2 linked regions of the Dyadobacter pollutisoli genome follow. The main gene of each other region encodes a partner of the protein of the gene in region 2 in a complex. Links are inferred from orthologs where the notes say so. Each region holds a gene or a part of one and is shown on either strand. Other genes may lie near its edges. The genes, in order: rpsO and rpsT.

Evidence for each region.
Region 1: rpsT (region 2) and rpsO share a complex: the UniProt entries of both Bacillus subtilis proteins name them as parts of the 30S ribosomal subunit. The link is inferred for Dyadobacter pollutisoli from one-to-one orthologs.

The regions. Positions count from the first base shown.
Region 1 is NZ_CP112998.1:2,404,598-2,420,566, forward strand. The notes cover bases 604-3,508. They hold rpsO (30S ribosomal protein S15), read right to left. Parts: upstream 2,242-3,508; coding sequence 1,966-2,241; downstream 604-1,965. Other genes in these bases: ON006_RS09875 (polyribonucleotide nucleotidyltransferase), read right to left, coding at 604-1,856; ON006_RS09885 (LptF/LptG family permease), read right to left, coding at 2,346-3,508. Also shown: more of ON006_RS09875, read right to left, coding at 1-603; more of ON006_RS09885, read right to left, coding at 3,509-3,839; ON006_RS09890 (START-like domain-containing protein), read right to left, coding at 3,839-4,231; ON006_RS09900 (ABC transporter ATP-binding protein), read left to right, coding at 4,636-6,414; ON006_RS09905 (2OG-Fe(II) oxygenase), read left to right, coding at 6,520-7,221; ON006_RS09910 (Ada metal-binding domain-containing protein), read left to right, coding at 7,224-7,493; ON006_RS09915 (DNA-3-methyladenine glycosylase family protein), read right to left, coding at 7,477-8,388; holA (DNA polymerase III subunit delta), read right to left, coding at 8,446-9,465; ON006_RS09925 (acyl carrier protein phosphodiesterase), read right to left, coding at 9,535-10,137; ON006_RS09930 (FKBP-type peptidyl-prolyl cis-trans isomerase), read left to right, coding at 10,235-10,750; ON006_RS09935 (deoxycytidylate deaminase), read right to left, coding at 10,860-11,336; ON006_RS09940 (DUF922 domain-containing protein), read left to right, coding at 11,407-12,492; ON006_RS09945 (ComEC/Rec2 family competence protein), read right to left, coding at 12,500-14,290; ON006_RS09950 (T9SS type A sorting domain-containing protein), read right to left, coding at 14,295-15,584; ON006_RS09955 (PhoH family protein), read right to left, coding at 15,565-15,969. UniProt on the Bacillus subtilis protein: One of the primary rRNA binding proteins, it binds directly to 16S rRNA where it helps nucleate assembly of the platform of the 30S subunit by binding and bridging several RNA helices of the 16S rRNA.
Region 2 is NZ_CP112998.1:1,638,764-1,654,503, reverse strand. The notes cover bases 7,836-10,511. They hold rpsT (30S ribosomal protein S20), read right to left. Parts: upstream 9,468-10,511; coding sequence 9,204-9,467; downstream 7,836-9,203. Other genes in these bases: folP (dihydropteroate synthase), read right to left, coding at 10,417-10,511; cdaA (diadenylate cyclase CdaA), read right to left, coding at 9,576-10,379; ON006_RS06875 (lactonase family protein), read right to left, coding at 7,836-9,032. Also shown: ON006_RS06910 (NUDIX domain-containing protein), read right to left, coding at 1-266; ON006_RS06905 (CBS domain-containing protein), read right to left, coding at 373-795; ON006_RS06900 (ATP-dependent DNA helicase), read left to right, coding at 954-2,381; ON006_RS06895 (L-threonylcarbamoyladenylate synthase), read right to left, coding at 2,400-3,356; ON006_RS06890 (GMC family oxidoreductase), read left to right, coding at 3,527-5,266; ON006_RS06885 (gluconate 2-dehydrogenase subunit 3 family protein), read left to right, coding at 5,297-5,932; ON006_RS06880 (ABC-F family ATP-binding cassette domain-containing protein), read right to left, coding at 6,012-7,625; more of ON006_RS06875, read right to left, coding at 7,758-7,835; more of folP, read right to left, coding at 10,512-11,268; ON006_RS06855 (DUF1599 domain-containing protein), read left to right, coding at 11,350-11,895; ON006_RS06850 (BT_3928 family protein), read left to right, coding at 11,936-13,027; ON006_RS06845 (shikimate kinase), read left to right, coding at 13,057-13,560; ON006_RS06840 (hypothetical protein), read right to left, coding at 13,614-15,170; ON006_RS06835 (hypothetical protein), read right to left, coding at 15,294-15,740. UniProt on the Bacillus subtilis protein: Binds directly to 16S ribosomal RNA.

The sequences.
Region 1 (15,969 bases), 760 kb from region 2 along the record:
GCTACGGCTTTATCCATTGAAGTCTTATCAGCCGAGAATATACTTACGAAACCAGCACCATCTTTTTCCTCGATAGAAACAGTCGCTCCTGATTCTTTTTGAATGTCCTGAACTACTTTACCACCAGGCCCGATTACTGCACCGATCATCTCACGATCGATCTTGATCACAACGGCACGAGGCGTATGTGGTTTCAGATCCGCACGGCTTTCGGTCATTGTTTTGTTCATCTCACCCAAAATGTGAAGACGGCCTGCTTTCGCTTGCATTAACGCTTCCGTCAATACTTCGAATGAAAGACCATTTACCTTCATATCCATTTGGCAAGCTGTGATACCGTTTTCAGTACCTGTCACTTTGAAATCCATATCACCCAGGTGATCTTCGTCTCCCAAAATGTCAGAAAGTACTGCGTATTTACCTGTTGCTTCGTCAGAAATAAGTCCCATAGCGATACCCGAAACCGGCGCTTTGATCTTTAATCCTGAATCCATCAATGCAAGTGATCCTGCGCAAACAGTTGCCATAGAAGAAGAACCGTTCGATTCCAGAATGTCGGAAACAATACGGATGGTATATGGATTGTCCTCCGCTTGTGGCAATACTTTTTTCAAAGCACGCAATGCCAGGTTACCGTGCCCTACTTCACGACGGCCAGGTCCGCGGTTAGGCTTCACTTCGCCTGTCGAAAATCCGGGGAAATTGTAATGCAGCATGAATTTGCTGTAACCATATTTCATCGGTGTATCCACGATTTGCTCGTCGTTTTTGGTACCCAGGGTTACAGTTGTCAATGATTGGGTTTCTCCTCTTGTAAATAAAGCAGAACCGTGTGCATTTGGCAAAAAGTCAATTTCAGAAGCAATCGGACGAACTTCATCCAATTTGCGACCGTCAAGACGAATCCGTTCGTCTAAAACCAGACGTCGTGAGGCTTCCCAAACCAGATCATTGAAATAACGCTTAGCCAATCCCAGGCTCACTTCCTCTTCCTCACTGATACTTGCGGTAAATTCTTCCCAAACAGCTTTGAAACCGTCTTTTCTAACCTGCTTGTTGGTAGAACCTCCTTGTGTTACCTTATAAATCTTATCGTAGGCGAACGATCTTACGCGCGCTTCCAGTTCTTCGTCAGAAGGATCGCCATCATATTCCCTTTTCTCTGTTTTACCAACAGCCGCTTCAAATTCTTTCAAAGCAACACATTGATCTTTAATAACAGCGTGAGCTATTTTCAGTGCTTCGATCACTTCTTCTTCCGACACCTCGCTCATCTCACCTTCCACCATCGCGATGTCATTGTAAGTAGCTCCTACCATTAGCTCAAGTGTAGCGCGTTCCAGATCAGATGAACTTGGATTTACTACATATGCGCCATCAATCTTCGCGATACGCACTTCTGATACAGGTCCTCCAAAAGGGATATCCGACGCAGCAAGTGCCGCTGATGCCGCCAAAGCTGCAAGTGCGTCAGGCAATGCATCCGCGTCAGCAGAGATCAATAAAATGTTTACCTGTACTTCTGCGTGGTAATCGTCCGGAAACAAAGGGCGCAGAACGCGGTCCACCAAACGGCTGATCAATATTTCGTGATCTGACAGTCGGCCTTCGCGACGTTGGAAGCTTCCCGGAATCCGGCCGGCAGATGCAAATTTTTCCTGATAGTCAACCGATAGCGGTAAAAAATCAAGACCTTCCTTAATATCCTTGTTAGCGACAACCGTAGCCAGCAACATGGTGTTACCCATTCTGACCACAACCGAACCATCGGCTTGTTTTGCTAATTTTCCTGTTTCAATGGTGATTTCCCTTCCGTCTGGTAAGGTTATAGTCTTGGTAACTATATTAAAGAGCATAGAATGTTTGATTTTTTGTAGCTGTGAAATGCCATCCTGACATTTCTGATTTTTAATTTCCGCAAAAAATCAGGGAACTTTCATAGTATTGAAGTTCCCTGATTTTAAATTACTTACGTATGTTCAATTCGGCAATAATCGCACGGTAGCGGTTAATGTCCTTTTTGTAAAGATAATCCAACAATCTTCTACGCTTTCCTACCATCTTAAGAAGGCCTAGTCTTGTGTCATTGTCTTTCTTGTGCGTTTTTAAGTGCTCGTTCAAATAGTTGATACGGTACGTAAATAAAGCAATTTGTGATTCAGCAGATCCAGTGTCTCCGCCTTCTTTCTTAAACCCTTTCGATTCGAAGATTTCAGCCTTCTTTTCCGCGGTTAAATACATGATTGTAACAACAGATTAAATATTTATAAGTATTTTACAGCACCCTGCTGCAAATAAGGTTGCAAAATTAAGATTTTTATCCCTATTATAAAAATATAATTTAACTATGATTGCATAAGCTGGGTTTTACCAAATCTACTTGCCCATCTTGTTTTAATTCTTTTGATCCACATTTGGTATACATCTTTCTCGAAAAGCCTTGAATCACTTTTGGCCCGATCGATGAAATACACACCCGCCAGAAACAATACGGTATTGGCCATCCAGGCTCCTACCGGCACAGCAAGCAGTCCTTCTTTCACCCATTTGTCGCCCTGATTGGTTAACACATACAGCAGGATAAAGAACAAAATCGAGACCAGTACCGGCACCCCGAAGCCACCTTTCTTAATAATCGCTCCCAATGGCGCACCTATCAGGAACATGATCAGGCACGACAATGCTTGGGTATATTTATGGTGTTTTTCCAATTCATACTTCGTCGCATCTTTCAGCTTCGTTTGCAAATAATCCGTCTGCGATTTCGTATAGCTGAGCATACTGTTTGACGCACTTTTAGTATTCAGCAGGATTTCCTTCTTCAAACTGTCAGAAACCGGCCTGGCCAGCAGAGAATCGATCCACTTGCCTTTTTTAATGTTCTTATCCGTGCCCTCTCGGTAGTTGTAGGAATAATACTGCTGACTACCTGCTACCAGGTTCTTCTGTGTTTCATTGTACGAATTACGAAGCGAATCAGCGGTCGAGGTCAGGTCCGTGATGTTTTTCATAAACTCATGGTATTTGAACTGCCCCTCGTCAGTACGCTTCATTCCGAAAGACGAAAGGCTTTCCGTCAGCCGGTAATGCCTGAACGAATTCCGGCTGAAATTAGAAAATCGTGAAGCGCCTCCTCCCGGCGTCGTAATGTACACCGGACGCGAACTCGATGAGCCGTTTTCGTCCGTATACCGGGTTCCATTGTAAAGCTCGATGACCAAATAACGGTTCTCATTAATAGAGTACATTCTACCGGAGTCTGCCAGGATAATTTCAGTATTGCCCAGTTCGTACGAACGGTTGTTATGCTTGTAGATCACCATGCCGATCAACTTGCCGTTTTCCTGCTTCTTATCAACCTTAATGCTATATCCGGGTAAATCGTTATAAAAGATCCCTTCCTTGATTTTCAAAGTAGCTTTTGTGGTTTTGATATCATATAGCAGACTGTATCCTTTGAGGTTAGCCCACGGAGAAACCCGGTCATTGAAAAAAAATGAAAATACGCTGATACCTACCGCAACGATGAAAAGCGGCGCCATGGCTCTCACGACCGATATTCCTGCACTCTTAATAGCTGTGAGTTCAAAAAATTCCCCGAGGTTACCGAAGGCCATCAGCGAGGACAGCAACATGGCAAGAGGAAGCGCAGTAGGAACGGTAATCAGACTAAAGAAGAAGAAAAGCTGGGCATAGTCTATAATCCCCAGATCCTTCGAAACGAAGTCATCTATGTAAAAGATCATGATCCTCATTAAAAAAACGAAAACCACGACCGACATTGTAATAATAAACGGGCCCCAGAAGGACATCAAAATAAGCTTATCCAGCTTTTTCATCAACTACCTACTATTTCTCTTAAATTATCAATAAATCCATCCCACAACGAATTCAGTTCATCCTGGTCACGATTGGCCGAGTAGTCGATCACCCGTAAAAAGGTTGTCTGGGTTAACTCGCTAACTTCCAGTTTTAGTTCCACATGGTTGTTATCGAGGTTATCATCGCTCGTATTTTCAAAGTCAAATCTTACTGCTTTGTTAATTCTTAGTCCGGTTTGCTTGGCAATGTGACTGTCGCCATCCCATTGAAAATCGAAACGGTGGTCAGGCAATACGGTTACTTTTTCGGCAAACCATTGTTCCAGACCCGAGGGTGTAGAGATATATGGAAATAGTACTTTGGGAGAGGAACGCAATTCGAATTCAGTAATAAACTTATATTTTTCCATAGGTACTAAAATTAAAAAGGGTGACCTTATCAGTTCCTGTCTTACATCCTGATTTAAAAATTGTAATATAGCATAATTCGACAATAAATGCCTGTAAAGTTAATTTTGCTTTTTTTAATAAATCATAAATTTGACATTAAATTCGAGAAACTGATTGCGTGATAACTTTATTTAACATACTTTTGCACCACAATTACGACGGCGGGGTAGCTCAGATGGTTAGAGCGTAGGATTCATAACCCTAAGGTCGGCAGTTCGATCCTGCTCCCCGCTACATTGCAATTCAGACATCCCCACCGGATGTCTTTTTTATTGTCCCTGCTTTTTGCCTGCTTGCAGAATTAAATTTCCAAACTTTCGGTTTACCATTTTAGGTTACACCACCGTATTCACCTCAGAACTGTATGAAATTATTACTCCAGTATCTTAGCCGGTATAAAGGGCTTATTTTGCTGGCCCTCGCCATGGCCGCTATCAACCAGATCTTTTCACTTCTAAACCCCTACATTCTCGGAAATTACCTCATCGATCCATATGCCAACAAGGCTGAGCAATTCAGGACCAACGGCATGGAAAATGAATTTTTCAAAGGTATCCTCCTCGGTTTGCTCATGATCATCGGCACCGCCATGATCTCCCGCATCGCCAAAGCATTTCAGGACTATGTAGTTAACGTCGTAATTCAAAAATTTGGTGCCAGCCTGTACACCGACGGGCTGCGGCACGCACTGCGTCTCCCCTTCCAGGATTTCGAGGACCAGCGCAGTGGAGAAACATTATCGGTACTGCAAAAAGTAAGGGCCGACTGCGAAAAATTCATTACCAGCTTCGTTAATGTGCTTTTTGCAACATTGGTCGGCATCGTGTTCGTTGTAATCGTGGCGTACAAGTTAAGCCCTATGCTGCCGCTCATTTACCTCGTCGGATCGGTAGTACTGGCATTCCTGACCAGCATACTCAGCCGCAAGATCAAAGCCATTCAGAAGAATATCGTTAAAGAAACCACTGCGCTCGCAGGTTCTACAACTGAATCTCTAAGGAACATTGAGCTCGTCAAAAGTCTCGGTCTTACCCAGCAGGAAATCACCAGGCTTAACACAACCACATTCAAAATCCTCAAACTGGAACTCCGCAAGGTGAAAAGCATTCGCTCGATCAGTTTCATTCAGGGTACTTTTGTTAACTTTTTACAGCAATGCATCATGTTCGCGCTGCTGTTTTTTGTGTTTAGAGACAAAATCACAGTTGGCCAGATGATGATGATGCAGTTCTATTCATTCTTCATTTTTGGACCATTACAGGAATTGGGTAATGTAATCCTTTCCTACCGTGAAGCGGAAGCTTCGCTCAACAACCTGCAAACCTTGCTGGCAAGACCTGTCGAGCACAAACCATCGAATCCTGACAGCATCAGCGAAATCGAGGCTTTACAGTTCGATAATGTGAAGTTCCAGCACCAAACTGCCACACGTCCTGCTCTGGAAGATATTTCGTTCGACGTACAGCGGGGAGAAACCATTGCATTCGTTGGTCCTTCCGGATCAGGCAAGACCACATTGGTGAAATTGCTCGTAGGACTATATCACCCTAACGCCGGGACTGTATTTTACAATAATTTTAATGGCAACAACATTGATTTTGACGAAATAAGGAACAAAATAGGCTTTGTAACACAGGATACGCAGCTTTTCTCCGGTACTATCAAAGAAAACCTGCTGTTTGTGAACCCCACTGCAACCGACGAAATGATCAATGATGTGCTCATGAAAGCGGCTTGCTACAACCTGCTTTCGCGGGCCGAAAATGGCATTGATACTGTGATCGGCGAAGGCGGCTTGAAACTGTCTGGCGGTGAACGCCAGCGGCTGTCCATTGCACGTGCACTGCTAAGAAATCCAAACCTGATCATTTTCGATGAAGCCACGTCCGCATTGGACTCATTGACCGAAGAAGAGATCTCCAATACGATCCGCAACATTACTGATCAACGTCAGCACATTACGGTCATGATCGCGCACAGGTTATCCACGATCATGCATGCGGACAGGATTTATGTTCTGGAAAAAGGTAAGATTGTTGAAACCGGCAGCCACGCGGCCCTTTTGGACGAAAAAGGCTTGTACTACGCTATGTGGCGGCAGCAAATCGGTGAGCGTAAAAGCGAGCAGATCCTGTCTGCCTGATCGCGCATTTAAAGGTTAGCAAGATTCAGGTTTCGTAGGCATACTACCCGGGATAATTTTGTCAGAAACAATAAAAGGTTTTTGCACAGGATTATCCCGATTTTTATGAAAGACACCCAGGAATTGAACTGGCCGCTCATTCACGACAGCATGCATAGTACCGGTTATGCGCTCATTAGCAATGTACTGGATCCCGATGAATGCAATGAGCTAATCAGCCAGTATGACAACAAACCGCTCTACCGCAAAACGATCGTCATGGAGCGCTACCGCTTCGGCCTGGGTGAATACAAATACCTGAGCTATCCATTGCCCGGCATTATTCAGCATTTGAGAGAGACCTTTTATCCTAAACTGGCACCTGTGGCCAACAAATGGATGCAGGTACTGAACATTCCCAAAGTGTATCCGGCAGAGTTCAATGAGTTTCGTGACCAATGTCATAAACTGGGACAAACCAAACCGACCATACTGATTCTCAAATACGGCGCTGGCGGACACAATACTTTGCACCAGGACCTTTACGGCGAAGCGTTTTTCCCGATCCAAATGGTATTGTTTTTGAACCAACCCGACCGTGACTATACCGGCGGAGAATTTGTAATGACACAACAAACACCCCGTGCACAGTCCAAAGCCATTGTACTGAAACCCCAACAGGGCGATATCCTCCTTTTTACTACCAATTTCAGGCCGGTAAAAGGCTCCAAAGGCTACTACCGGGTTAATATGAAGCATGGGGTGAGTGAAGTTCACGAGGGGAACAGATATACCCTCGGTATTATTTTTCACGATGCATTGAGTTGATCATGATCAAACATTTGGAATTAGGCAAGCCTTCATTTGCAACAAGCCGTAAGCTCAAACAGCTTATTGACAATGGTTTGATTAAATTTGGAGGAAATAAAAACCTGAAAATATACGGTACATTGGCATGCAGGTCAGGCAAGCGAATGAAGCGGGAGAACCGGGTTTTCTTTTCTTCCGGTCAAGAAGCCGTAGCGAATGATTATCGACCGTGCGGACATTGCATGAAAAAGGAATATCAGGATTGGAAAAAACTCACGAAAGGTCCTTAACCGCCAGACTGCGCCAGAGATAAAACACGAGGTAGCTCTCCCAGCCTTTGAATGCATTGAAAAGTGCCTCTATTTTAAGCGTTTCGCTTCTGTCCTGAATAATATTATGATGGGAAAGCGCATTCAGCAAGCCAATGTCGCCGTGCGGAATGCCTTCCGGCTCCTTCAACGACTTCATCAGCGCGTAATTGGCCGTCCAGGCACCGATTCCTTTGTGGTCCGTCAAAGCCCTTTTTCTTGATGTAAAATCTGGCAATGCTTCGATGGCTGACTTGCTCAGCGCCCCACTTGCAAATGCTTTGGCAATACCAATGATGTACTCCGCCTTTTTCTCCGAAAACTGCATGGCTTTAAGCTCATCCATTGTGGCCTGCGCGAGTACTTCGGCCGTCGGGAAGACAAAGTAATGTTGCCCGTCGTGTTCAATTTTACCGCCAAACCGCTCCACCAGCCTGCGTTTCACCTTATAGGCAAATGACAAGTTGATCTGCTGCCCGATAATGCACCAGCAAATTGCTTCAAACAAGTTATCAATACCAATCAATCGCAGACCTTTAAAATCATGGACCATGTACGCCAGTCGCCCATCCAGGGCCAGCAGATCATAAAATGGCTGAATACTTCTCTGCATATCAAACCATTCGGTCACATATGCAACCAAGTAGTTCTTACTTGCTGGCGATACATTGCCCTTCAAAACCGCTATTTCAAGAAATGGGCCACTTTCCCGAATGCTCGTCAGGACTATTTCTCCGTCGATTTCAAGTGCTTTATAAATGGTATTATCGCTGATGACGTGCAAGCAGTCATCGTAATTTCGGTTTAGGAACCATAGACATTCCTGAAAGCTGAAAAGCGCCGGTATCGGTACTAAGATCTGTTGATCAGTGTTCATGCATCAAAATTACCAGTGATCCCACCCCTCCAAAACCTGATTCTTGCTGCATTGAGGTTAGTGAATGATTTTAAAAACAAGTTCTTTGAGTAATTCCCCTTCCGAAGTAGAGACACCATCCAGCCCCTTCATCCGTCCGTCGCATTCGCGCAGGTAATGAATGATATTGACGACCTTACCTAGCGGATAGTTTCGCGCAGCCAGTAAATAGTCTTTTACAAAATAAGGATTTACACCCAGCTCGGCCGACAAACCCTTTTCGGTCTTGTCCCTGCTGGCATGCGTGAGCAATAATTTGGAGAAAAACCCGAACAGAATGATCAGGATCGGCGCCAATGGATTGTCTTTTGAATTGGCTGAAAAGTACGTCGCGATCTGGTTTGCTTTCATCACGTCCCGGATCATCAGCGCCTTTTGAAATTCAAATACATTATACTCCTTGCTGATACCCACAAATTTCTCGATCGCCGCCGCGTCGATCCCCTCATCTACCCGAAGGTTCACCATGATCTTCCTGATCTCGTTGGAAAGCCGTTTCAGATCGTTACCGATATTGTCTACCAGCATTTGAACCGCTTTCGGGCTTACCTTCACGCCTTCCTGCTGGCAAAATGACGAAACCCAGTCGGGTAATTTATTATCGTACATCTTCTTGGACTGCACGACCACGCCATTGGTATTAAATGCCTTGATAAACGTCTTTCTCTCGTCCGCATTGGCATGAAAACAAAATACCAGCACGGTACTGTTCAATGGATGCAACGCATACTCTTCCAGCCTCGCCTGCTGTTCTTTTTGCTCAATACCGCCCAGCTTGTTGGCGTCTTTTACAAGAATCAGCTGCCGTTCGGCCATAAATGGAAACCGCCGTGCGTAGCTAAGCACACCTGCTACGTCCGTGTCTTTTCCATATAACACAAACTGGTTAAATCCCTTCTCTGCCTCCGAAACCACACGTTTTTCCAGCTCCTCAGCGATGGAATCAATGTAGTAAGGTTCGTCTCCGTGCAGAAAATAAAGCGGTTTGTATTTTTTGCTTTTTATTTCTTTGAGAATGATGTCCGGTGTCTGGGCCATTGTAAAGTTCCGGCGCGCCGGGAGAATTTGAGGTTAATGCAGTTTCAAATTTACCAGTTCTAACCGATTTTAGGCCGCATTTTCTTGAATAAACTGATCGGCGTTCTTTTGGAGATCGGGAAAAAAAAGCAAAAACTTCTCGTAATAAAACGCCTCATTTTCCCGCAAATCATTGACTGCATTGCGGATAGGTTCCAAAAACGGTGCACGCCGGGACAGCCGCTGAAAAGTAATGTCGATACCCTCCATTGTCGCGTAAGTCGTGAGCCAGTCCTGCCTGACCATCGACCGTACCATCGGGATCATTTCCTCAGGTATCAGGTGCTCGTTCCGCTCGATCAATGCGTACATGCCATGCGCGTATGCAAACAATGGTTCAGGATTATAGTCATTGAAATTCCTGGCCAGAAAGTAGTCAAAGTAAATGTCCATCACGATCCCCGCCAGCTTCCCCTGCGCTTTGGACGCAATATCCTTGGCTTCGTGGACCTGCTGGTGCGTGTCCGTAAAGAAATCAATAAAGCGGTGCAGTTTGAGTCCTGTGACGTAATCCTTATTCCAGGTAGCAGTTTTTTCTTCGGTTAAACGTCCTTTGATGAAATCGCCGACATAATTTCCCATAATCACCCCCTCGTCGCTGCCAGACAATAAAATGTGTGCTAAAAAATTCATACAAATGACATTTTGGCAAATTTGCCGTACGTTTGTTCCAGCCAATCCAGATGGAACAATTATTTTACAACAACCATTATTTTAATCAAACTAGCAAATGAAAGTCGAAAAAAATAACGTCATAGCATTGATATATAGCCTTAGAATTCCCGATACCGACGGAGAAACTGATGTAGTCGAAGTGGTGACGGAAGAGGATCCAATGTATTTCATTCAGGGCATCAGCGGCCTGCCAGAAGGCTTTGAAACTCAGATCGAAGGCCTGTCAGCAGGAGACACTTTCGAATTTGTTGTGGCCCCGGAAGAAGGTTACGGTGAATTTGACGAAGAAGCGATCGTTGAGCTGCCAAAAGCTGTATTTCAAATGGAAGACGTAGATCAGGAAGAGCTTCTTCAGATCGGTAACATCATTCCAATGACTAATGAAGACGGAGAAAGAATGCACGGTCAGGTAGTCGAAATCAAGGATGACCTGGTGGTGATGAATTTCAACCATCCATTGGCAGGAAAAGAAATGCATTTTTCAGGACAGATCCTCTCGGTACGTCCAGCTACTCCCGAGGAAATCAGCCACGGCCACGTGCATGGCGCGGGTGGCGTGCATCATCATTGATTTTAATGAGTGAATGGGTGAGTTAGTGAATGAGTGAATATCGGATCCATTCACCCATTCACTCATTCACCCATTCACCCATTCACTCATTCACTCATTCACTCATTCACTAATTGACCCTATACTGCTCCACCTCCACGCCGAAGCGTCTCAAAAACTCCACTCCCTCTTCTACTGCAATGCCTTTGTAAGCGGCGTAAGAATTCAGGAATATCACCTTTTTGATTTTCATCGTGTAAATCACCCTCGCACAGGCAATGCAGGGCGCCAGGGTTACGAAAAGCGTAGATCCTTCAATATTTGACCCATTTTTTACTGCAAAAAGAATAGCATTCTGCTCCGCATGAAGCGCCAGCGAGCAGCTTCCTTTTGCATCCCTTGGACAGCCTGTTTCAGGAAACTCTTCGTCGCAGTTATGCGTACCTGCCGGCGGGCCATTGTACCCGATCGAAATAATCCTGGTATCCTTAGTAAGCACGGCACCTACCTGCGCTTTTATGCAATGAGAGCGTTGAGCCAAATTTTTTGCCAACTCCATATAAATCTCATCAAATTCCGGCCGCAAATTCGTTGTAAGTAAAGTCATTCGTTGTTTCAATAGAAATTTATTGCAAACTTATATAAATGACGACTGGATTCAACATCGTTTCAAAAGTATGATAAGGAGCGTTCTGCTAGGTCTTATATTGGTAGCCAAAAGTTTTTCTGCGTTTTCACAGCAGGAAAGGATTGTTTTGGACTTAGCCAAAGAATCCGCGGCGTTGTTTAAATCCTACAAATTCTTCATTCAGGACGTTGAAGATCAGCGGACGGTTCCTGGCACTGCAATGGGCAAGGTGATCGCGTTGGGAAAAGAAATACCGGTAGTACTACCTGCGAAGGCTGATAAGGAGCTGTTTAACTACTGGTCATTTGCTGCTCCCAAAAAACCACAGACGTACCTGCCGCTGTACATTACTATTAGGGATCTGTCCCTTATCGAAAAACGCATGGGACCCAATAAAGTGACGGGGGAAGTGAAACTTTCCATCAGGTTCAGATGGTACCGGAACATGCAGCCGGTGGAGCTCACCAACTATCAGACATCCGCCACTTACACCCGCCCGGAAAGGGATTACGACTATGCCAAGCTCGTCAAACAGCTTTTGGACCAGTCATTGACCCATTTTCAGAAATGGATGACGCAGAATGCCGGTAAAAATCCTGCATTGGCAAGAAACCTGCTGCTTGTTTTCAAGGAGATCAACAATACCAGTGCAGAAGATACTGTGTTTTATTCTCCCAAAAGACCACTGATCTGGGACGATTTCAAAGTCAGGAACGGCAAACCGGGAAGCCGTTACGCGGCGGCTGTTTTCACCAGTTTTGGATACGAAGGCCGGTCATATCCCAAAGATGACGACCTGGTCGTCGAAATCGGCCTTAAAATATTCATGGTCAAAAGCATGTCGTGGGCGCGTACGGACTCACGTAATGCAGGCACATTGCGCCACGAACAGATCCATTTCGACATTACCAGGCTGGTTGTTGAAAAATTCAAGGAGCGCCTCCGAAAAGCCGAGCTGACCATCGAAGATTACGACAGTGAAATCCAGTATGAGTTTTTGGAGGCGTTCAGGCAAATGAATACCGACCAGGAGCAGTACGATGGCGAAACCGGCCATGGACTTAATGATGGTGTACAAGCCGCCTGGGACCGTAAAATTGCTAATCAGATCGCCACTGTTTATTCTGTCCAGTAGTTTTGAATTAATTTATTTTTGGAGCTACAAATACTACTTCACCGATCTCCTTACTCACCACATAATTTTTGATATAAAAATCATAGGCATCGCGATCCGCAGCAAAACCGGCGTCACTGGCAATGTATAATGTGTTACCATGCTTGAAGCTTATAACAGCATGCCGGGGAACCCGGTGCGCAACCTGGTCATCGCCCATATAGTTGGCTATACTTCCGCCAAGCGAGTAAGTGACAAACAGCGCAGCAACAACCACCGAATATTTGAGATACAAATATCCCCTTGTGAAACAGGCGTACCAGATCAGCAGCACTAAAACATATAAAAAGACGACCTCCACGCGATCCAGAAGCAGGTTTTCGATTAGATAGCCTGGTAATAATTTCGGAATGGCTACTGAAAAGTCAGTCAGCCACGCTGCCATTTCTACGACCTTGCTGACAACCCATTCAATCCAGACGACATTCAGTACACTCACGAGCAGCAGGATAATCGCAGCGGGGAGCAGAATATTGGTAAAAAGAATTACAAATGGATTCACCAGCCAGAAATACGTCGGAAACTGATGAAAGTAGTACAAACTCAATGGAAATGTCGCCAGCTGGGCAGTAAATGACAATGCGGACACTTGCCATACATATTTAATGACACGATTCTCAGGAGCTAAAAGGCTTAGTATAGGCTCATATAGCAGGAAAATACCGGTCATCGCCAAATAAGAAAGCTGAAAACCCACATCATACAACGCAGAAGGATCAAACAGCAAAATGAGGAAGGCTGAGATCGCCAGCGTGTTCATCGCCTGATGCTTGCGGCTAAAAACCTCTGCTATTACAAACACAATGCACATTAATGTAGCCCGCTGAACGGACGGCGGGAGGCCGGTTACCATGGCGTAAAAACCCAGTAATGCAATCACTAAAAACAGATAGAGAAACCGCCCGTACTCCCAGCGCTTGACCCAGCCCAACAAAAAACTGATAACCAGAAAGATAATCGCTACATGCATCCCTGAGACCGAGAGAATGTGAATAGTACCCGACGATACGTAGTCATCCACCTGCTCCGTACCAAGGTCGTCGCGCCGACCCAGCAACATGGCTTTGACCAGGCCGTAAGCTTTGCCATTCCGAATATGCTGCCGAAATTGCTCATCCGCCCATTGTGACACCTGAATACTCCAAGACGCAGGATGGTTGCGCCAACCGGCATTCGTAACGACCTGAAATGAGCCAGGTCTCAAATAATCCGTCCAGAGAACTCCTTTGTTTCTCAGATATTGTTGATAGTCAAACTGGGCAGGATTAAGCGCTGCCACTGGTCTTTCGAACCTTCCCCATACCACAACATGGTCACCGGGATTGGGAATTATGTCCGATCCGGGGTCAATGCTGATGAGTGAATTGGTATGAATGCTAACCCATTGCCCATTGTTAAGAACGCGGGTTACGCTGGCTTCTAAACGCAGAGACTTGGGGCGTTTCTCGGGCAGGCTCCTGACTTCGGCTTCGTATGCAGTGTAATTTATACTTTGCAACACCTCAATTTCATCATTGCGCTGCGCTTCCACTGTTACTTCGCAGAATGCTGCGATCATGACCAGAAACAATGAAAAACTTGCCCCAAATGCAACTTTGGCACGTTTGAAATAAAAGCCACAGCAAGCCAGGGCCACCAGTAATGCCAAACCCATGAAGACAAACTGGCTGATATCCAGGAAAGACATCAACCAGTCGGCAAGCAAAATACCGGCAATAAAACACAGTACCATACTGACAAACGGAGCGCGTGTGAGCATAAGCCTACCGGACTACAAAACGTTTGGTAATGGTCTGCGAGGCGGTTGTGACCTTATAAAAGTACAGCCCGCTTGGGAAAGTCGTTACGTCGAGATTAGTACGGTTCGCCACATCAGCGACGACCTTTTGCCCTTTTTGATTGTAAACACTAACTGTGTAAACATCAAAATTGGGCGTAAAAATATTGGCAGAAAGTATTTTATTCACCGGATTAGGATAAATTTCCACCAGTACCTCGTCACCCGTGATCTTTGAGTATTCGACCAGCTTGGCCCTTCTCGGGCTCAATGCCAGTACGGCATGCATTCTCTCCTTTTGATCATTTGTAAAAATGCTCATGCAGGCGTCGGGAGAATAATCCATGTAATTTTCAATCATATTCCGGGTCACCGTCGAACGACATTGCGAGTAAACCGGTGAGCAGGAAAGATCTGTTGTTTCGTTTTTAGTATAAGCCGTGGGGGTATCATCACAGTAGTCGGTACCACAGTTCCGGTCGCCCCAGATATGGATCAGCCCTAGCCAGTGCCCTACTTCGTGCGTGGTAGTCCTGCCCAGGTTATAAATCGAGCTGGTAATAGCTGACGAATTCCTGCCAAAATACCTTGAATCAATGATCAGGCCGTCGGTTAATGCATCTGTTTCCTCATTCTCGGAAGTGGCAAGGCCATTGGTCCTGTCATTAATTTCCGTTACTACCGGAAACTGCGACGTGCCCAGATACCGGTCTGTCAGGCGGCAAACCCAGATGTTCAGGTATCGGTTGGTGACCCAGGCGGGAGAAATTGCCGCCAGGTCGTCCGCATCGCTGATCGGACTGAACTGCGCTTTGACATTGTAAGTCCGCAGGACCGTTACCAGTTTGAACCGGATCTTGGTGTCCACCGCCAGGGAATCGGTGTAAAAACCTTTGTAACCAGATGCATTGCCGTAGTCTTCATTCAGCACATCAATCTGGCTTTGAATCTGTTCGTCGGAGATATTTACGTTAGTTGCCCCCCCCACTTTGCGGTCGGTTTGGTTATGAACAACGTGCACGACAACCGGAATGGTAATGATCTCGTCAGCGGAAGTTCGCAGACTGGCCTTATTTGAATTGATATGCCGCTCTATTGCCTCCTCTGATCTAAGACGAAGGTTCAACAGTGCAGGATTCTTTGCCAGCCGGAGAGAGTCACGCTGGGTACTCGCACAACGTTCCGGTAATGTACCGGAAAGTTGTGCTGATACCAGCTCAGAACTGCCAAGGACGAGCAATAAGCCCAGCAGGATACTACTGCTCCGATTTTTCATAAGCAGCAAGAATATCCTTAACAAGCCGGTGCCTTACAACGTCCGAGCCATCCAGTTCTACAAAACTGATCCCTTTGATCCCTTTCAACACGGTCAGCGAATCAATCAATCCTGATTTCAGGTTCTTAGGAAGGTCGATCTGGGATTTATCACCGGTAATGATAGCCTTCGAACTCGGTCCCATCCGTGTCAGGAACATTTTCATTTGCATCGGCGTCGTGTTCTGCGCCTCATCCAGCAATATAAATGCATTGTTCAGCGTACGACCACGCATATAGGCCAGCGGAGCGATCTCTATGACGCGGCTTTCCAGGTAAAGTTTCAGCTTTTCCGGGGCGATCATGTCATCCAGCGCGTCGTAGATCGGGCGCAGGTAGGGATCTAT
Region 2 (15,740 bases):
GGGCCCACCTTCACATCCAAACCCGTTTCTTCCTTAAACTCCCTTACGACAGCCTGTTGGGCACTTTCCCCAAAAAGTATTCCCCCACCCGGCGGACTCCAGAAAAACCCATTTTGTCCATACAGCGAATGATTTATAAGCAGGATTTTTCCTTCGGCCACACAAATACCGCAAGCGCGCACCCGGATCTGGCCTCCGTACAGACCCTTCACATGATCATTGACCGTATGCAAAATATGGTTTTTTAGAGCGGCAAAGATAACCATCCTGCCAGAATTGGCAAGACATAATTCTCCTTGCGGCAGTCTGCGTCACTTTGAAAAGAGCTAACAGATCCGTATCGCTTTCTGCGTGAAGTACTTAATTTGATTTTCAGGAATAAGGACTGCCCGAGATATAACTCTCAAGGGTATTGATATGCTCCTTTTGCTCCGTGATAATGGCCGAAACAATGTCATTGATAGAAATAATCCCAATCAATATCCCGTCGCGGTTCACAGGTAGATGCCGGATATGTTTATCGGACATAATCTGCATACATTCTTCAATCTTTTGGTCAGTTTCGACAGTAATCACCTTGGCCGTCATTACATCCCTGATGAGCGTATCACGTGAAGCTCTTCCCTGAAGAATAACCTTTCTTGCGTAATCCCTTTCCGAGAATATACCGATCAATTCATTATCTTCAAGAACCAAAACTGCACCAATGTTTTTCTCAGCCATGAGTTCCAGGGCCTCAAACACCGTGTTGTCCTGCGTTACCGACCAAAGCGCATTGACAGGCTTGTTGCCCATTACATATTGTACCAGCATAGATGTTTAGGTTTTGGTTGTGAGGTAAAAGGGAGTCTAATATATGGAATTGAAACATTAAAATCCAATTAATTCTGAGTATATTTTTGTAAAACTACCTCCACTTTGATATTACTTTTCCTTCCATTAGATTCGTTGGCATGGAAACAGACAAAATTTTACCTTCCGAGTTACTACGAAAACGTTTTCCTTTTAAACCCACTGACGGACAGCTTCGTTTTTTCAACAAAACCAATGATTTCCTCATCGAAGAAAAGGGCCTGGAACGATACAGGGACTGTTTTTTACTAAAAGGCTACGCTGGAACCGGTAAAACAACCATCATCAGTACACTCATAAAAGTCCTCAAAAACTTTGGGTACAAGTCCATTTTGCTGGCGCCGACGGGTCGCGCAGCGAAGGTAATGTCGGGTTATGCCGACAAAGTCGCATTGACGATACATAAGAAAATTTATAAACAAACTGCGGACTCGTTCTCGGGTACATTGACATTCCAGCGTCAAAAAAATTACCACGACAACACGTTGTTTATAGTCGATGAAGCCTCTATGATCACCGACGAGGCTGATTTTGGAAGCCGAAGCCTTTTGGCCGACCTTGTGGATTTTGTATTTGAAAATCCCGGCAACAAGCTCATGCTGGTCGGCGACGTTGCGCAGCTTCCTCCGGTGGGCAAAGAACTAAGTCCTGCATTGGACGGTGACTATCTGGAAAAAACCTACTATATGTCTGTTTTTCAGGAGGAGCTCAAAGAGGTAATGCGCCAGGATGAGCAGTCGGGGATATTGTTCAATGCCACTTTGTTAAGAAACCAGCTTGCAGCTGAAAAACCTGAAATTCAGATCACTACCCGCTCCTACCGGGATGTTTTCAAGATGACGGGTGAAAAACTGGAAGAAGGTTTACGGTACGCGTACGATAAATATGGGCAGGAAAATTCGATCATTCTGACCCGCTCCAATAAATCAGCCGTTCAATACAATGAGTACATCCGTCGAATGATCAATTTTTCGGAAGAAGAACTCGATGCGGGTGACAGACTGATGGTGGTACGCAATAATTATAATATTCTCGATGAGGAATCGCCGGCTGGCTTTATTGCCAATGGTGATTTTGTCGAACTTTTAAAGATCCGGAAAACGCAGGAAATGTATGGTTTCCGCTTTGCGGACGTCACATTACGGTTGAGTGACTATGAAAAACAGCCAGAGTTTGACGCCAAAATCTTTCTGGACACACTGCATTCTGCCTCTCCTTCCATGTCCTCGGAGGACAACAAGAAGCTATATGAGGCAGTTTTGGAAGATTATTTTCATATTAAATCAAAAAAAGAGCGGATCGAGGCTTTGCGTAAAGACCCCTATCTGAATGCATTGCAGGTCAAATTTGCCTATTCGCTTACCTGCCACAAAGCGCAGGGGGGACAATGGAGTGCGGTATTTATCGATCAGGGTTACTTACCCGAAGAGCAGATCAATGCAGAGTTTATCCGCTGGCTTTATACTGCCATCACCAGGGCTACCGATGAAGTATTTCTGATGAATTTTCATCCCCATTTTTTCAAGTAGTATGCATTCAGATTGTCATCATTTGGTTGCCGATGCTCTTTGCAATCTGTCATTGATGGCCAGTCCGAGCCCGGTCATCGGTACCCATTCGGCCTGTATAGTGGTTACCGGCAATGTATCCAGCTCGCGGAGGTAGGCAAATAAATGGTGTGCCGCCTCCTTCATATCCCCGGTAGGGCTCAAAACCCGCTGGTATTTCCTGTCCACACCTTCCAGATATCGGTCAAATAACAAATAACCCGTCAGCTCACTATTCTCACCAGAAATATCATTCTTCCTTTGAAGGTATAATGGTTTTCTCGGAGCATAGTGGCTTTTGAGCATGCCAGGGGCTTTGGGATCAGAGGATGAATGCGGCATCAGTATCACCGGGCCTGCCACGTTTTCTATGTCTTCAATGGCCAGACCTCCCAGCCGGTACACAATGGTATCCGTACCTTCAAAGCCAATGATGGTGGACTCAATTCCAACTTCGCACTCGCCACCGTCTAATATGTAGGGAATTTTGTCGCCCAGCTGCTGATTAACGTGCCCCGCATTGGTAGGACTAATGTATCCAAATGGGTTCGCACTCGGAGCGGCCAGCGGAAAAGTAAGACTGGCCAGCAGGTCCAGCAGCATCGGGTGCTTGGGAATGCGCACCGCAACCGTATCCAATCCGGAAGTGACCAGATCAGGAATAATTTGCTTCTTGGGCAAGAGCAATGTCAGCGGGCCAGGCCAGAAGTGCTCAGCCAGTCGCTGCGCTTTTTCGGGAAAATCCGACACGTATTCTTTCACCTTTTCGACCGAATCCGTGTGAATGATTAAGGGATCGAACGCAGGCCTGTTTTTTACTTCAAAAATGGACAAAACTGCTTTTTCATTCAACGCATTTCCGGCCAGCCCGTACACGGTCTCGGTAGGAATTGCTACCAGTTCTCCTTTAATAAGAAACTCTTTTGCAACGTTTAGTTCAGTTCCGGTGATTGCCAAAATATTGTTCGATTTTAAGAATACAAAAATAACTCCTGTGAATTTTAAATCCGCGACATCTCATTTAGATTGTTTTTAAATAACCCTGAAAGTTTGGCATAAAAGCACCCCGTTACGCAATCCCTGTTTATATTTATTGATTAAATAATACTATCTAAAACCCTTTTACCATGTTTCAAATCAAAGAACAACCTGCTGTTTTTGATGTCTGCATAATAGGCTCAGGAGCGGGAGGTGGAATGGCAGCTTACCAACTTGCAAAAGAGGGTGCCAAAGTGGCTCTTTTGGAAGCTGGCGGATATTTTGATCCTGCTGATCCAAAGTACATTACGCAATTAAAATGGCCTTACGAATCACCGAGACGCGGTGCTTCAACCCACCGCCCATTCGGAGACTTCGATGCTGCATGGGGTGGCTGGGAACTGGAAGGCGAACCATATACCCGTAAAAATGGAACGCAATTCGACTGGTTCCGCTCGCGTATGCTCGGCGGACGCACCAATCACTGGGGTAGGATTTCTCTGCGTTTCGGGCCAAAAGATTTTAAAAGAAAAAGCATCGACGGCCTTGGCGATGACTGGCCGATCGGTTATGACGATGTGAAACCGTACTATGACAAAGTAGATAAGCTGATAGGTGTTTTTGGAACTGTTGAAAACATCGATAATGAGCCGGATGGTATTTTCCTTCCTCCTCCCAAGCCACGTTTGCACGAATTGTTCCTTAAACAAGCTGGAAAAAAAGCGAACATTCCCGTTATTCCTTCGCGTTTATCGATCCTTACCAAACCCATCAATGATCAGCGCGGCGTGTGTTTTTATTGCAGTCAATGTTCTCGCTCGTGCCAGGCCTACGCGGATTTCTCTTCTTCATCAGTTCTTTGTATTCCTGCTATCAAGACCGGTAACGTAACCTTGATCAACAATGCAATGGCGCGTGAGGTCTTGACCGACCCTGTTACGGGACTTGCAACAGGCGTATCTTATGTAGACCGCGAAAAACTTACCGAGCATACAATTAAAGCCAAAGTGGTAGTACTTGCGGCAAGCGCAGGAGAGTCGGCCAGGTTGCTATTGAACTCTAAATCAGACCGTCACCCGAATGGACTTGCCAATTCCAGCGGAGTAGTAGGTAGATATCTGCATGATTCCACAGGCGCGTCCCGTGGAGCATTCCTCCCTCATTTAATGGATCGCAAGCGGTACAATGAAGATGGCGTAGGTGGTATGCACGTGTATACGCCGTGGTGGCTGGACAACAAAAAACTGGATTTCCCAAGAGGTTATCACATCGAATACGGTGGTGGTATGGGTATGCCAAGTTATGGTTTCGGTTCAGGAATTGAGCACCTGAACGGTAAATATGCTACCAAAGATGGTGTGATGAAGCCTGCTGGTGGCTATGGCGCTTCTCTTAAAGAGGATTACCGGCGCTTCTACGGAGCGAATATCGGAATGGCCGGCCGTGGTGAAGCCGTACCCGATTTCAACAACTATTGCGAGATCGATCCGAATGTAGTTGACAAATACGGTATTCCTGTACTTCGCTTCCACTACAAATGGTCGGATTACGAGATCAAGCAGGCCAAGCACATGCATGATACATTTGAAGAAATGATTCACGCATTGGGTGGAGTTCCCAATGGTGTAAAACCAGGTGCGGACACCAACTATGGTATTGCAGCCCCCGGTCGTATCATTCACGAGGTAGGAACTGTGAGAATGGGTAATGATCCGAAAACTTCGGCACTCAACAAGTACTCCCAGGCGCATGATGCTAAAAACGTATTTGTGGTAGATGGAGGTTCTTTCGTATCACAAGCGGATAAAAACCCGACCTGGACGATCCTTGCACTATCTATGAGAGCATCGGAATTCATTGTTGATCAGGTTAAATCAAAAAATATCTAATCATTTGAACATTGTTTCAAATCATACCTTATGAAACGCAGAGATACACTTAAAGCCTTGACGCTTAGCTCTCTGGGAATTACCGCGCTTAATCCGCAGGTAGCCCTTGCCGAGCAGAGAGAACTAGATACGATGACCCCACCGGAAACCCCGATCAAGATCCCGGGTGGAAGGCAAAAGGAAGAAGCGATCCGTGACGCCAAATTGATGAAAGAGAAATTTTTCACAGTTGCTGAATTAGCCACGATAAAAGTTCTTGTTGATATCATTATTCCAGCCGATGCAAAATCAGGAAGCGCTTCACAAGCAGGTGTCCCCGATTTTATAGAATTTATCGCCAAGGATATGCCTCAAAACCAGATTCCTTTGCGGGGAGGACTCAAATGGCTCGATATCGAATCAAACAAACGGTTCAAGAAGAATTTTACCCTCAGTACCAAAGCGCAGCAACTGCAGATCATTGACGACATCGCTTATCCTGAAAAAGCAAAACCTGCTTTAAGCCAGGGCGTGGCATTCTTTAATTTGATGCGTAACCTCACAGCATCGGGCTTTTATACGTCAAGGATAGGTATCGATGACCTTGGCTACGTAGGCAATACTCCCAATGTTTGGGAAGGCGTTCCGGCGGATGTACTGAAACAGTACGGTTTGAGCTACGATTAAGCAGGATTGTAATCCTTATAAAAAGAAACAGGCCTTCGATAACGAAGGCCTGTTTCTTTTTATAGCTATTCTATTTTTCTTAATACAACTTCTGTCGCTGCTGTTTGACGGTTTCGTCTTTTAAGAATTCGTCGTAGGTCATCAACTTGTCGAGAATACCTTTTGGCCCTATCTCAATGATCCGGTTGGCAATGGTATGCACGAACTGATGGTCATGGGAATAAAACAACAGACAGCCCTGAAAATCGATCAGACCATTGTTCAATGCCGTAATGGATTCAAGGTCAAGATGGTTGGTCGGATCATCCAAAACCAGCGCATTCGCACCCGAAAGCATGGTGCGAGAAAGCATACAACGTACTTTTTCACCTCCTGAAAGCACCTTCGCTTTCTTCAACGACTCCTCTCCCGAGAAAAGCATCCGGCCTAAAAACCCGCGGATAAAGCTTTCATCCTTCTCCTCAGAATACTGACGAAGCCAGTCCACCAGATTTAGATCGACATCAAAGAAAGATGTAGGGTCCTTGGTGAAATAGGATTTGGTGATTGTAACGCCCCAGGTGTAAGTACCTTTATCCGCTTTCTGAATCTCATTGATGATATCAAAAAACGAGCTGATAGCCATTACATTGCGGCTTACAAACGCAATTTTATCACCCTTATTAACATTAAAGCTCAGGTTTTCGAAAAGCTTGGTACCATCGTCTGCGGTTTTGGCCAATCCCTCAACGCGCAAAAGCTGATCACCCACTTCTCTTTCCGACTTGAATGCAATGTATGGGTACTTACGGGACGAAGGCTTGATATCGTCGATCGTCAGTTTCTCCAATAGTTTCGCGCGGGACGTTGCCTGCTTGGATTTTGAAGCATTGGCGCTAAACCTGCGAATAAACTCTTCAAGTTCTTTCTTTTTATCCTCTGATTTTCTGTTCGCATCCTGGCGCTGCTTCAAGGCCAATTGGCTGGATTCGTACCAGAATGAATAGTTACCTGAGAACATTTGCACTTTGCTGAAATCGATGTCTACCACATGCGTACAAACCTCGTCGAGGAAGTGGCGGTCATGGGATACAACGATGACCGTATTTTTGAAATCCGCCAGGAAGTTTTCCAGCCACAAAACTGTCTCCACGTCCAGGTTGTTGGTAGGCTCATCCAGCAAAAGAACATCAGGATTACCAAACAGGGCCTGCGCAAGAAGCACCCTCACTTTGTCATTCGCATTCAAATCACTCATCAATGCCGAATGCAGCTCCTCTCCAAGCCCCAGGCCGCTCAACAACTGCGCTGCTTCGGTTTCCGCTTCCCAACCATTCAGGTCCGCAAACTCAGCTTCAAGATCAGCAGCTTTTTCTCCGTCAGCATCTGTAAAATCTTCCTTTTCGTATATCGTCTCGCGCTCTTTCATGATTTTGTAAAGACGTTCGTGTCCCAAAATCACTGTATCCATTACTGTATAGGCATCAAATTCAAACTGGTCCTGTTTCAGGAATGTCATCCTTTCACCAGGGTTCATGCCGACACTTCCGGTTTGCGATTCAATTTCTCCTGAAAGGATTTTCAGAAATGTCGATTTACCTGCCCCGTTAGCTCCAATCACACCGTAACAATTACCCGGGACAAATTTTATATTTACTTCGTCGAATAATACCCTTTTACCGTATCGTAAGGATACGTTCTGAACCGTAATCATCTTAAAATTGATTTTTATGAATGAGACCGCAAAACTACAAAAAACACGCCGATTTAGCATGTTTGAATAAACTAAAAGCAAACAAAACGGGCCGGTAATCGCCGGCCCGTTGCAATTTAAAAACTGATTGGATCAAGGAATCACGCGTAACGTGTGTGCCCCTCTGCCCACGCTGATCTTCGCGCCTTGCTTTTTGAGTGCCGGGGTATCCCCTTTTGTTACACTCCAGAATTCTACACCGCCATTTCCACTGCCATACTCCAGATACTCGCAAACGCCAACGGCCAGGTTAGAGCCGTCTTTATCAAATGCGACACTTTGAGGGAAAATACCTTCAAATGGATAGTCGGCTACTTTCGTAGGGACGCCAGTCGCCGCAACTTTGCATAATGTGAGCGAAGCGCCTGTTCCGGCTCCTGCTTCTGTCCACGGCGCGCCGCTTTTTCCTGCATTTACTGCTACCAGCATTGTCCCATCCGGGCTGATCGCAAAAGAGCCGGTGTTGATACCTACCGGAACCTGCCCTGCCACTTTGTGTTCGACGGCGCCATCCATTGAAAAATCAACAACCACTACATCCCCTTCTGCGGTACCTTTTCCAGCCGCAGCTTTTGAATCCAGCACCAGATAGTGCTTTCCATCAGGCGAGAAACGTCCAAAGGTAGGGTCTGTACCCACTTTTATTGGCTTACCAACCATTTCGACATTTTTTAACTTGCCAGCTTCTCTGATTACTTTATATAATCCTACCTCATTGGAGTTGTCCAGTGTAAAAGCAATAAAATCACCCGATGGATGCCAGGAAAGATCAACGATCTTATTGGCTGTATCAATAGCTGCTGGCAAATTCAGGAAACGTGCAGGCTTACCGTCCGGTCCGGCTTCAATGAATACCAATTCCTTACCGGCGTCGGTTGTAGAAAGGATTAATTCGTTTTTGTTGATATCTATCGCTGTTGGCTTTCTGCCTACCGGGAAACCAAACTTAGCTTTTGGAGCAGCCAGATTTGTTATATCAACAACAAAAAGTTTTTCTCCCGCCGGAAATTCCTTTGCCGGATCTTTATACTCAGCAACAGCATCTTCCGGTCTGATTCGGTTTTCCAAAACAAAGGCCAGCCCCCCGTTTACGGGAACAGCTAGTCCCTTCGAGCCTGCCAGGGCGGAATTGGACACCAATGCGGTACCTAACCCTTTACTTCCTCTCTCAACCGGAAATTTGATGGTCGTTAACTGATCTCTCGATGTGACGTCCCTCAATAACTTACCATCAACAAGTGCCGAAGCTGCCATATCTGCGTCCGAAACTACAACCAGACCGCGTGCATTGAAGTTAATGGGTGATTGGGCAACCGACGGAAGACTTCCAAGAGCTGCCAAACCGGCAAATAATGCGACTTTTTTCATGTACCAGAATTTAGGTTTTAGGTGGTTTGAAAAATATAAAACGTATTTCATGAAAGAAACCTTGTAGGGCGGAGCGCCCTACAAGGTTTCTTTCATGAAATCGCAATATACAATAAAAAAAATAAACCCCGGCAATTAAGTTACCGGGGTTTATTTCCTTTTAGAAAAGTCTTATGCTGCTATCGCAAGTGAATTAACCAATTTGGCCAATTTCGACTTCTGGTTAGAAGCTTTTTTCTTATGGATAATATTTTTCTTTGCCAAACGATCCAACATTGAAGAAACAGTTTTGTAAACTTCAACAGCTACTGCCTTATCAGTCGTTTCACGCAATTTCTTTATGTACGAACGTGTAGTTTTGTGCTGGTAACGATTACGCAAACGCTTAGTTTCGTTAGCGCGAATTCTTTTTAAAGCTGATTTATGATTTGCCATTATTTTGTACTTGATATTTTTCTATTTCTCATTTCGGTTTGCAAAAATAGAAATTGCTTCTTAAAATGCCAAATTTAGCGGGAAATATATTTGAGAATCTTTCATCGGCTACTTCGGCATCCGCTGAACGTCCGATGCCAGATACTCTTCGATCCGGATTTCCAGCTCGTTATATGGAATATTGCTGTGCAGCTCCCCTTCCACGGCCAGTGAAATCTTGCCTGTCTGCTCTGAAATAACAATAACAATCGCGTCAGTAGCTTCACTCATTCCCATTGCCGCCCGGTGACGAAAGCCCAGTGAGGAGGGTACGTCCACGCCATCTGCAACAGGAAGTACGCATCTGGCGGCCTTTAAAACCCCGTCCACGATCACTACGGCGCCGTCGTGCAACTCACTATATTGGTTAAAAAGCGACACAAGCAGTGGCTTGGAAACACGGGCGTCCAACAATTCTCCCGTTTCCACATATTTACTCAGATCGTCCCGCTTATTAACTACGATCAGGGCCCCGGTAAAATTAGCGGCAATGGTTTTGCTGGCATCAATGATGTCTCTAAGGTTTTCCACTTTGAAATCCCTTACGGAATTCCCCATTACCTTTTTGAGAAAACCATTATTGGTATACACCGTTGATTTGCCAATAATGAGCAGAAAGCGACGGATTTCCTGTTGAAAAATAACGATCAAAGCCACAGCTCCCACACCCATAAAATACTGTAAAATGGCAGTCAGCAGGCCCAAACCCAATCCTTTTACAACCAGATAAAAAACATATACAAATAAATAGCCCAGAAAAACCCGGCTTGCAATACTTCCCCTCACCAGCGTATATACCTGATAAAGAAGAACAGACACTAAAAAAACATCCAGGACGTCAGCCCAATTGATGTTCAAAAAACCCACACGCATATGAAAATCAATATTATTTCGCGACTAAATTACTATTTTAATTCATACAGTTACCAGCCTGTATCCATAGTTTTACCACTTCTATCGCCGGCCTGACATCATGCACACGAAGAATGGAGGCGCCCCGTTGTAATGCCAGCGTGTTAAGCACCGTGGTCCCATTTAATGCTTCATCCGCTGAAACTCCAAGCGTTTTGTAAATGGTTGTCTTTCTCGAAATTCCTGCCAGCACCGGATACCCCAGTAAACTGAATTCAGGCAAATGCCGCATCAATTCAAAATTCTGTGCGATCGTCTTGGCAAATCCAAACCCGGGATCAATAATCAGGTCCGCCACTCCCCTCTTTCTTAGCTCAACGGCTTTGGCCTGAAGGTCGCTGATAATCTCCGATATTAGCTGGCCATATGTCGTCATTTGGTTCATTGTCTGGGGTGTTCCCCGCATGTGCATCAGAATGTAAGGTACTTTTAATGCGGCCACCGTATCAAACATTTCCATATCCAGGCTCCCGCCAGCAACATCATTAATAATATGTGCGCCCTTTTGTATCCCTCTTTTTGCCACCTGAGCACGAAAGGTATCAACAGAAATCACCAAATCAGGAAAATACTTACTGAGCGGCTCGACAGCCGATTCTATCCTATCTCCCTCCTCCTGCTGGTCAATTTCCTTCGCACCGGGCCGGGTAGAATAGCCGCCGATATCAATAATGCCCGCTCCTTCCTCGATCATTTTCCCGGCTTTGTCAATCAGCTCGTTGTGGGTTCCAACACGGCTTTCAGAGTAAAAAGAATCTTCGGTCATATTGAGTATTCCCATCACCACTGGCGTTGACAGATCGAAAAGCTGACCTCTTACGTTGAGCGTTTTTTTGCTAACTTGCGACATAAATCTTGTTAAATGCGGGCAATAGGATGAATATGAGGTAATTTGTTACTAACGCCACAAATGCAGTAAACCAATTAAACAGTGAAATCCACAGAAGCGGAATATCAGGAAATCATTCAGTATTGCCAAGATCTTTTTACAAAAAAAAATAAAGATTACGGAACTTCATGGCGCATTCTGCGCATTCCTTCCATTACGGATCAAATATTTATCAAAGCTCAGAGAATTCGCACCATTCAGGAAAAAGGTGTTCAAAAGGTCAGCGAAGATGTATCCTCCGAATTCATCGGAATTATCAACTATTGCGTGATGGCATTGATCCAGATCGCTTCCAGCGAGGGCAAGCAAATCATCGACGAGTCGGATCTAACCACTCTTTATAATATTCAGGTGAACGAAGTAAAAGAGCTTTTGTTTAATAAGAATCATGATTATGGTGAAGCCTGGCGCGATATGCGCGTAAGTTCCATGACCGATATCATCCTGATGAAGCTGCTAAGGATCAAACAAATTGAAGATAACCAGGGCTACACATTGGTATCTGAAGGCGTAAAAGCTGGTTACCAGGACATTATCAATTACTCTGTCTTCTGTTTGATTAAATCCAATTCATTGCAGACTAACTAATCATAACCAGCCGGAAGGCGAACCCGTTAACCCATCTGAAATGAAAATTCTTGCTCAGATTTCGCGTGTCATAGTAGGACTGCTATTCATATTTTCCGGTCTGATCAAGCTCAACGATCCGATCGGGACCCAATACAAGTTGGAAGAATATTTCGAAGTATTCGCAGCTGATCTTCCCGCTTTCCATGATTTTTTCATTTCACTGGTTCCGTTTGCCCTCTACTTTTCGGTATTCCTATGTACTGCCGAAGTGGTCCTGGGCATTGCGTTGTTGGTGGCATACAAGCCAAAAACGATTTCATGGCTTCTTCTGGCTATTATTCTGTTTTTTACTTTCCTAACTTTTTACTCCGCATATTTCAACAAGGTAACCGACTGCGGATGTTTCGGGGCGGCCATTAAACTCACTCCATGGACTTCATTTGGAAAAGATTTGTTCCTGCTGGCGCTGATTCTTGTCATCGTTTATTACCGCAAAAAATTCAAAGCCTTCCCCACCGGTATCATTGTGGTCATTTCGACCATTGCATCGCTCGCGATTGCCGTGTACTCTTTGAGACATTTACCGATTATTGATCTGCTGCCATATCGTGTGGGAGCTAACATTCCCGCTCAACTCAAACCTTCGGAACCGATTCGTTACCTGTATATTTTCGAAAAAGGAGGTGAAAAATTCGAGTTCGAAAAGTACCCGAGCGACACGACCCTGGTTTTCAAAGAAATGGTGGTTCTCAATGAGGATGCTAAACCAAAGATCACCGATTACAAAGTATGGAATGATGCAGGAGATTTCACCGAAGAAACATTCAAAGGCAAAAAGCTGTTTCTGATCATCAAAAATCTGACCGACATTAACACGGCTGCTTTGCCGGACATGAATAAGCTCATCAATAACGTACGGACAAAGGGCATTGACCCCGTCATTCTAACTTCCGGCAATAGCTCTGAGATCGAGAAATTCCTGAACGAACATCAGCTCAACGCGCCATATTACTACGTGGACGCGACTGTTTTGAAGACGATTTCACGTTCCAATCCCGGCCTGTGGCTACTGAAAGAGGGAACGGTTAAAGGAAAGTGGCATTATAATGACACTCCTACCGCTGAGGAAGTTATAAAATTGGTAAAATAGCAGCAGCTCTGCGGAAGAACCAGCATTCAATGAAAAACATTATACTCGTCGGAATGATGTCTTCCGGCAAAACTACCCTTGGCAAAAAACTGGCGCGGGCATTGGGATACCGCTTCGTTGACCTCGACAAGTTGATTGAAACAGATCAGCAGATGGACATTCCTTCTATTTTTAGTCAAAAAGGAGAAACTTACTTTCGTGAAGTTGAGAGCCGGATATTAAAGGAAACGGGAGCTCAAAAAGCGATCGTATTGGCGTCGGGCGGGGGTACCCCCTGTTTTTATGACAATATGTCTTTTATCAAAAAAATGGGTATCAGCATTTTCCTGGACGTACCGGCCGCTGATCTGGCGCGACGGATCGAGAACCACGGCAAAGACGACAGGCCGATTCTTTCGGGAACAGCCTCCTTACAAGATACTTTACAAAGTAAAATAACCGAGCGCCTACCCTACTACTCCCAGGCCGATATGACATTGAGCGGCGAGATCGAGGTGAAACACCTGTTGGAAGTCCTCGAACCCCTTCTATAACAAAAAGACCCGCGGTTTGCAGGTCTTTTTAAATTCATTTCATTATTTTTCTTTCAGAAGAAAGTCCCCAGCGTCAACATCACATTAACAGGCTTGTTGGAAATTTCAACGGAGGAATAATCTTGTACATTGTTCAAAGAATAAGGAGTAAATGCAGACTTATACGTGGTCATCGTGCCAGTCAGGTCGGCAAAAAATCTGCTCGTTCTCACACCCACACCAGCCGAAAACAATAGCTTGCTTCTGTCGATGCCATCATTTCTGCTCAGGTATGGATCGGAAATATAGGCACCTCCGACGCGGGCCCGGAATACATTCGCCCGAAACTCGCCCCCTAACCTGAAATTGACTGCGCTTCTATATGTATCCTGGATCTCTGCCTTTGTATCATTCTTAAAATTAGTATTGTCAGTACTGCTCAAATAACTGGTTTTAGCACGCATCATACTATAGTCCGCGTACTCTATAGATCCTGTGATAAAACCTTTGTCCTGTAAAAAAACGGTAGCCCCGAAATTGCCCCTTAGCGGGCTTACCAGGTTATACTCAAAGTCATTGGGTGCAAGAGGCAAGGTTGAATATGGAGGAGTGATCAATGTTCCGTCAGGACCCGTCACCAGGTTGTCGACATATTGAGCATTCACGTTTTGAGAAAAAGTCTCTTTAATGGCCGTAAATGTCGGGCTGATGATTGTTCCGCCTAGTTGAAATATTGGATTGATTTTATATATCACACCAACCGAAAGATTAATACCGCTTCCGGTCACGGTAAGGTCCTCACCCTGTTCGATGGATATTAGCTCGGGGCTGTCAATGTAATTGTCACGGAAGGTACGGCTGTATTTGTAACGCAGCCTGCTGAAACCAACATTGGCACCAATGTAAAATTTGTCATTTAGATTTCCCGCGTAGGCAAGAGTCCATTGGGTGTTTGCCCCAGTTGCACTATAAGACCCTGCCTGATCTACCACACTGCTTTGATCAACGGCATTATAAGGAGGGCCAGCCGCAGTGGTCGGATTGATCAGGTACATCTGATAATAAGCTGCGGGCACTGAAAAAGCGACTGGTCCGCCTTTGGTTGGATCGCTTTCAAAATCGGCTTCCAGTTGCGCAACAGAGGTTTTGTTTCTGTTCACATTCTCAACAACATTGTCCAGGTATGCGCTCCTGTTGTTACGTCCCGAATAATAATAAGTATCTTGAAATGATTGCTGGCGTGAAAACGAAATGCCCAGTGACGATCGCTTCCATTTCCTTTGAAAGCCCGGCTGACTGGCTATCACCAACGATGCCTGCGCCAGATTAACATTGGCTTTACTATCTGAATTGCCTGTTCCGAGATAATCGGTTTTCGTACTGATACCAGTTACAGCAGGGCTAATAGTCAGTTCAGAACGAGTATAGAACCCCAATCCTGCAGGATTGCCGTGAATGGCGCTTGGGTCGCCTCCTAATGATGCATGATTTCCACCCAGGGCCTGGAACCGGGCCGAGCCGGTCTGATTCATTTCTGAATAGCGCAGTGCGTCGGCTGCATATTGAGCATAGGATGTAGAGGAAGCGAGCAGGGCGATGGTGAGTGATGCCCATAAATATGGTTTTGTCATGGCATTTTTACTGATAACCGGAATCTTAATTTAACTATTAGCTAAACGAAAACCCTGCAAAATTATGACATCTTGCAGGGTTTTGTATATCAAATTCTATGCGTCACGCACGGGCCGCTACAATTATCTCGGTCCTCTTGACGAAGAACGGGTAGCTCCACCGCCTGACGAACCGCTGCTGGCTGGTGCACTGTAACTTCTTGACGGTGCACTGTAAGTTGGTGCGCTGTAAGTCCTGGTGGGTGCACTGTATGATTCAGTACTTCTGCTTGGTGTAGAGTAGGTTCCGCGTGAAGAAGGAGCACTATAATCCGACCGGCTCCGTGAAGGGGTGCTGTAAGACGGGGTGCTGTAGGAACTTCCGCTGCTTCCGCGTGACGAACGTGGTGAAGCATAACTTCCTGTGTTCCCACTTTCAGAAGAATAGCTGCTGCTACCAGATGAACGTGGACGAGAGTAGTACACATTGTTTCCTTCTCCCGAGGCTCCTCTTGAACCGTAAGACTCGCCGCTTGTTCTGCCACCTGCATCGGCGACTCCGCTCCGTCCGTAACTTCTGGATGATCTTGG